DNA from 2 places in the Micromonospora sp. NPDC047812 genome. Region 1 is predicted to be linked to the other one. Evidence: riboswitches for the same ligand, from Rfam matches in the RefSeq annotation. Region 1 holds a riboswitch; the other holds the start of a gene.
The links. A riboswitch is a leader RNA that binds a small molecule or an ion and turns the genes downstream of it on or off. The one in region 1 is predicted to bind S-adenosylmethionine.
Positions count from the first base shown of each region.

Region 2: linked by a shared signal. The riboswitch ahead of AB0883_RS27070 (ABC transporter substrate-binding protein) and the one ahead of AB0883_RS07080 (aminotransferase class V-fold PLP-dependent enzyme) in region 1 are both predicted to bind S-adenosylmethionine.

Region 1 covers NZ_JBEYRY010000001.1:1,523,592-1,526,936, forward strand. The annotation lists gene AB0883_RS07065 (co-chaperone GroES) at 1-100, shown strand, start outside; gene AB0883_RS07070 (hypothetical protein) at 201-368, shown strand; gene AB0883_RS07075 (PrsW family intramembrane metalloprotease) at 432-1,925, opposite strand; SAM riboswitch class IV at 1,948-2,068, shown strand; gene AB0883_RS07080 (aminotransferase class V-fold PLP-dependent enzyme) at 2,115-3,345, shown strand, end outside.
Region 2 covers NZ_JBEYRY010000011.1:104,955-108,299, forward strand. The annotation lists gene AB0883_RS27065 (RraA family protein) at 239-970, shown strand; SAM riboswitch class IV at 1,040-1,151, shown strand; gene AB0883_RS27070 (ABC transporter substrate-binding protein) at 1,425-2,279, shown strand; gene AB0883_RS27075 (amino acid ABC transporter permease) at 2,320-3,099, shown strand; gene AB0883_RS27080 (amino acid ABC transporter ATP-binding protein) at 3,102-3,345, shown strand, end outside.

The DNA of each region.
Region 1 (3,345 bases):
CGAACTGCACGGCCGCGGGTACGTGCTGCTGCGCGAACGCGACGTGCACGCCGTGGCCGCCGAGCGGGTGGAGAACGACTCCACCGGCCTCTACCTCTGAGCCCACCCCCGCCCCACCCGCCCGGATGAGGGCGCGGGTGCCGTTTGCGTCGCTCCCCGCCGGGAAGCCAGCCGCATCACCGGCCCTGGGGAGGGACGCGATGCCGGTACTCGTGAAGAAGATTCTGCTCTGGGGGAGCGTCGCGTTCCTGATCTACTTCATGGCCTTCCGGCCGGAGGGCGCGGCGCAGATGTTCAAGGCGATCGGGGCGGGACTGATGGCGATGGCGCAGGGCCTCGGTGACTTCCTCACCAGCCTGATGACCTGACGGCCGGGGCCGACCTCACGGGGCGGCCCCGGTCCCGGGGTCAGGAGATGGCCGGCGGCTGCGTCAGGGGCGACCGGGGGGCCACGGCGCCGGGGGCTGCTGGCCGTACCAGCCGGGCGGGCCGAAGTTGGCCGGGTGCGCCGGGGGCGGCGGCGGGACCAGCACCACCGGGATCGGCACGACGGGCTCGTCCGGCGCCTCGACCGTCCGCTGCGTGCCGTCCGGGAACCGCAGGTGGTAGCGGTGTCCGTCCCAGATCCCCGCCGGCGCCTGCGGGTCGCGGCCCACGAAGAACGACCGGTACGCGCCGATCGCCTCCAGCAGCTCCCGTTCCTCCCGCGCGGTCCGCTCCCGGTCCACCGGGCGGCGGTCCAGGCCGCGCAGCGCGCCGTCGCGCAGCAGCGCCAGCCGGGTCGCCGCGAACTGGTAGCCGCGCATCGCCTTCAACCCGCCGTCGCCGGCCACCCGCTTGGCCCACACCCGGGCCGCGTGCCGCCGTCCCAGGCTGCTCAGCGCCGCCACCTCCGGCGGGGTGAGCCAGCCCGCCCGGACGTAGTCGGGCAGGGTCCGCTCGGTGAGCCGCCCCTCCCAGGCCCGTAGCCACACGGCGAGCCCGACCATGCCGAAGAAGACCGGCACCATCACGCCGATGAACCCGTACAGCATGATCAGCGTCTCGCCGGTGGCCTGGGTGAGCGTCGGCAGCAGGTTCCAGAGCCCGTGCAGCATCATCGCCAGGAGCAGGCCGGCGAGGGGCGCGAGCACCCGCACCCACCGGCTGGCGGCGCGCGCGGCGATGCCCAGCCCCACCCCGGTCATGGAGGTGAACAGCGGGTGGGCGAAGCCGAAGAGCAGGATCCGGACGATGAAGATGGCGATGACCTGCTGGGTGCCGGTGGCCGGCCCGTACCGCTCCACGCCGGTGGCGTAGCCGTAGCCGCCCAGGTAGAGGATGTTCTCCACCATGGCGAACCCGATCGCGGAGAGCCCGCAGTAGACCAGGGCGTCGGTGATCCCGGAGAACTCCCGCCGGCGGAAGATCAGCAGCAGGATCGGCCCGAGGGCCTTGGTCAGCTCCTCGATGAACGGCGCGACCAGCACCGCGGTCAGCGCGGTCGGCAGCCCCCGGTCCTCGAACAGCCCGGCGGAGAACTCGTTGACGGTCAGCGAGGCCGCGGTGGAGACGAACGCGCCCCAGGCGAAGCAGAAGACCAGGTACTTCAGGGGCTCCGGCTCGTAGCGGTCGAGCCAGAGGAAACAGCCCACCAGCACCGGAACCGGGAGGATCGCGGCGACCACGCCGATCAGCAGCGCCTCGACGCCCAGGTTCTCGCCCAGCGTGAAGACCATGAACAGCGCGCACGCCGCGATGAACAGGACGGTGCCGGCCAACACCAGGGCCCGACGCCACCCCAGCCGCCGCAGCGGCATCCGGGGCCCGGCCCCGCCGGGCGGCGGAACGGCGGGCGCGGTCGGCGACGGCGGCAGGGATGCGCCGGGCGGGGTGTCGGCCATGCGGTCAGCGTAGCCATCCCCGGCAGCCTGGTCCGGCCGCATTCACCCGGCTATGCTGCGGGCAGGTCACGAGCGCCAGCGTCAAGCCCCGGCTTGCTGGCCGGCAACCCTCGTCGAGTTCGCGGTGGGGTGCCCCGGGTGATGACCGGGCCCGGCCCGAACCGCGTGCCGGGCAAGCGCGGACCCCGCCCGTGTGCGCCCACCCGGGGTCCCTGGACCCGGAGGTCGGCCATGACCGTCACCCTCGTACCCCCGCCCGCGCCGCAGCCGCCCGTCGTCGCCGCCGCGCTCGACGTGCTCGGCGTACCCGGCCAGGTGAACCTCGACTACGCGGCCACCGCGCCCTGCGCGCGGGCCGCGGCCGACGCGGTGGCCGAGCTGCTGCCCTGGTACGCCAGCGTGCACCGCGGCGCCGGGGCGCTGTCGCGGCGCTGCACCCTCGCCTACGAGCGCGCCCGGCAGACGGTCGGCGACTTCCTCGGCGCCCGCGCCGAGGACCACGTGGTCTTCACCCGCAACACCACCGACGCGTTGAACCTGCTGGCCCGGGCGTTGCCCGCCGGCACGACGGTGGTCACCTTCGGCGCGGAGCACCACGCCAACCTGCTGCCCTGGCCGCGGGGCTCGGTCCGGCTGCCGGTGCCTGAGGATCCCGCCGGGGCGGTCCGCGCGCTGGACGCCGCGCTCGGCGAGCTGCGCAGGCCGGACGCGAGGGGCGGTTCGGGTCCCGCCCGCCCCGGCGCCGGACAAGGCCCGCCCGTGCTGGTCGCGGTGACCGCCGCGAGCAACGTGACCGGCGAACGCTGGCCGGTGGCGGAGCTGGCCCTGGTGGCCCGGCGGCACGGGGCCCGGATCGCGGTGGACGCCGCGCAGCTCGCCCCGCACGCGCCGGTGGACGTCGCCGCCCTCGACGTCGACTACCTCGCGCTCTCCGGCCACAAGCTGTACGCGCCGTTCGGCGCGGGGGTGCTCGTCGGTCGGGCGGACTGGCTGGACGCCGCACCGCCGTACCTGGCCGGCGGGGGCGCCACCAGCCACGTCGGGGCGGCCACCCACGACGTACGGTGGGCGACCGGCCCGGCCCGGCACGAGGCGGGCACGCCGAACCTGCTCGGCGCGGTCGCCCTGGCGGCGGTCTGCGCCGCGCTGGCCGACGCCGACCGGGCCGCGCTGCACGACGCCGAGCAGGCTCTGCTGACCCGGCTGCGCGAGGGCTTCGCGGCCCTGCCGCACGTGCTGGAGCTGCGCATGTTCGGGCCGGCGGCGCCCCGGGTGGGGATCGTGTCGTTCGTGGTGGCCGGCCGGGACTCGGCGGAGGTGGCGGCGGAACTGGCGACGGCGTACGGCATCGGGGTGCGCGACGGCCTCTTCTGCGCCCACCCGCTGGCCCGGCGGCTGCTCGACGAGGCGGCCGCCCGCAGCGGCCGGCGGGACCTGCCGCCGACCGCCCTGCGGGCCAGCA
Region 2 (3,345 bases), on a different contig from region 1:
CCCAAGGCGTGGCGGAGATGGACCGGGGTCGACGGAGTGCCGGGCCGGTCAGGGAACGTAGTCGGAGCGCTCGTGGCCGTCGCCGTACAGCGGAAGGTCCGGGGTGACCCAGCGACCGTGCGCGGTGGCGACGGCATGCGGCGGGGTCACGACAAACAGTCTAGACCCGCACGCCGCCACCGCAGGGGCCAGCCGGATCGGATTGGACCTCGCTGCGGCACCACCCGTGCTCCCTACGATGACGGCCCACGACCCGCCGCACCGCCGGGAGGACGTCATGCGGGAGCGCTTCGCCGAGCTGTCCACGCCGCTGGTCGCCGACGCCTGCGTACGCCTCGGCGTGCCCCCGCGCGCGGCACCGGCCGGGATCCGGGCGGTCGTCCCCGGTCACCGCCTCGTGGGCCGGGCGCTGCCGGTGCGCCACCACGGCAGCGTGGACGTGTTCCTGGAGGCGTACGGCAACGCCGCCCCCGGTGACGTCCTGGTCATCGACAACGGCGGCCGGAGCGACGAGGCGTGCGTCGGGGACCTGGCGGTGCTGGAGGGCGTCGCGGCCGGGATCGCCGGCCTCGTCGTCTGGGGCCTGCACCGGGACACGCCGGAGCTGGTGGAGATCGGGCTGCCCGTCTTCAGCTACGGCTGCCTCCCGGCGGGCCCGGCCCGCCTCGACCCGCGGGAGCCGGAGACGCTCACCAGCGCCCGGGTCGGGCCGCACCTGGTGACCGCCGACGACCTCGTCGTCGCCGACGACGACGGGGTGTTGTTCCTGCCCGCAGGGCGCGCCCCCGACCTGTTCGCGGCGGCGGAGCGCATCGGGACCGTCGAGCGGGTCCAGGCGCGGCGGATCCGCGCCGGGGAGACGCTGCGGGAGCAGACCGCCTTCGCCGACTACCTGGCCCGCCGCGCCGTCGACCCCGCCCACACCTTCCGGCAGCACCTGCGCCAGGTCGGCGGGGCGATCGAGGAGTGAGTGGGGACGCGTGAGGGTGGTCATAACGGCTGGACGGCCCACCGTGTCGGGCTGCTAGCCTCGTCGGCAGGTCATGAGCGCCAGCGTCAAGCCCCGGCTCGCTGGCCGGCAACCCTCGTCCGCGCAGGGGTGCCCCGGGTGAGGACCAGGCACCGGAGCGGCTCCGGTGCAAGCGCGGCCTGGTTCCCAGGTCGACACCGACCGAGGAGAGCCATGTCCTTCCGCATCTGCGCCCCACCGGCGGTCCCCGCCGTGGCCCCGACGTCGCCGGCACTGACCCGGCGCCGCCACATCGACACGATGCGGGTCTGCGCCACCTCCTGTCGCCCCGGCGACGCGCGCTAGGCGCGCCACCCCTTCTTTCCCGAACCATCTCAGCGGTACGCCCATCGGGCGCACCGTCGGCGACGCACGCCCCGTGCCTGTCGCCGCAGACACCCCATCGGAGACACCTGTGCGAATCCTCTCGTCCCTCACCCGGGCCGCCGCCCTCGGCGTGGCCGCCGTCCTCGCCGCCACCGCCCTGACCGCCTGCGGCGACGACGCGGCCAGCGCGACCGACAACCCTTACGGCCTGCTCCAGCCGGGCGTGCTGCGCGCCGGCACGCTCACCGACGCCCCGCCGAACGTCTACCTCAAGGACGGCAAGTTCACCGGCTTCGACAACGACCTGCTCACCGCGGTCGCCGCGAAGGTCGGCCTGAAGGTGGAGTTCGTCGGCACCGACTTCTCCGCGCTGCTCTCCCAGGTCAACAACCGCAAGTTCGACGTCGGCAGCTCCTCGATCACGATCACCGAGGCGCGCAAGAAGACCGTCGACTTCGGCAACGGCTACGACTTCGGCCACTTCGGACTCGACGTGCCGGCCGGCTCGCCGATCACCGGATTCGACCAGCTCGCCGGCAAGCGGGTCGTGGTCGTGCAGGGCACCGTCCAGGACGACTACGCCACCGGCGAGGGGCTCGACCCGGTCCGGGTGCCCGACTACAACGGCGCGATCAACCAGCTCAAGGCCGGCACGGCCGACGCCTGGATCGCCCCGGCCGAGATCGGCGACAAGTCGGCCGCCGACAGCGGCGGCAAGATCACCGTTGCGGCCAAGCTGCTCAGCCCGGCTCCCACGGCGTACGCGTTCGCCAAGGGCAACGACAAGCTGCGCGAGGCGCTGGACAAGGGCCTCGACGAGGTGATCGCGGACGGCACGTGGAGCCGCCTGCAGGCCCAGTACTACCCGGGCCGCCCGATCCCGGCCGACTTCACGCCGGGCAGCGGCACGGTGCCGGTGCCGTCGGCGTCGGCCACCTCCTGAGACGTACGGACGACGAGCGAGCGGGGCGGTAGGAGCGACGATGGATCCGTTGAGCACCCTGTGGGAGACCTTCTTCGACGCGGACTCCATGCGCGAGGCGCTGCCCGAGATGCTGACGGTGGGGCTGCCCAACACGCTGATCCTGGCGATCTCCGCCGCCCTGCTCGGCTCGGTGCTCGGCATGGCGCTGGCCGTCGCGGGCATCTCGCGTACCCGATGGTTGCGGTGGCCGGCGCGGGTCTACACCGACGTGTTCCGCGGCCTGCCCGCCGCGGCGACGATCCTGCTCATCGGGGTCGGCCTCGCGCCGCTGGGCATGCAGGTGTGGGGGCCCAACCCGTATCCCCTGGGCATCCTGGCGCTGTCACTGATCGCGGCGGCCTACATCGGCGAGATCTTCCGCTCCGGCATCCAGTCGGTGGAGGCCGCGCAGCTGGAGGGGGCCCGGGCGCTGGGCCTGTCCTGGGGCGAGGCGATGCGCCTGGTGATCGTCCCGCAGGGGATCCGGCGGGTGCTGCCGGCCTGGGTGAACCAGCTGATCGCGCTCATCAAGGACTCCAGCCTGGTCTACTTCCTCGGCCTGCTGGCCAGCCAGCGGGAGCTGTTCCGCATCGGGCAGGACTACGCGGCGAACACCGGCAACCAGTCCGCGCTGCTGCTCGCCGGGCTGTTCTACCTGACCCTGACGGTTCCGCTGACGCACGCCGTCAACTGGATCGACCGGCGGCTGCGGCACGGCCGGCAGGCCACCGTGCCGGGTGACGCCGACGACGACCTCGACCTGGCGCTGCCGGGCGCGGCGGGAGGGAACCAGCGATGACGATCGACACCACGACCTCGGTGAGCCTCAGCGTCCGCGACGTGCACCTGGCCTTCGGATCGCACCGGGTGCTGCGCGGGGTGGACCTGGACGTGGCGCGCGGGGCGACGGCCTGCGTGATCGGCCCGTCCGGGTCGGGCAAGTCCACCCTGCTGCGCACGATCAACCGCCTGATCGAGCCCGACCGCGGCGACGTGCTGCTGGACGGGCGCAGCGTGCTGGGCGACGACCCGGACGCCCTGCGGC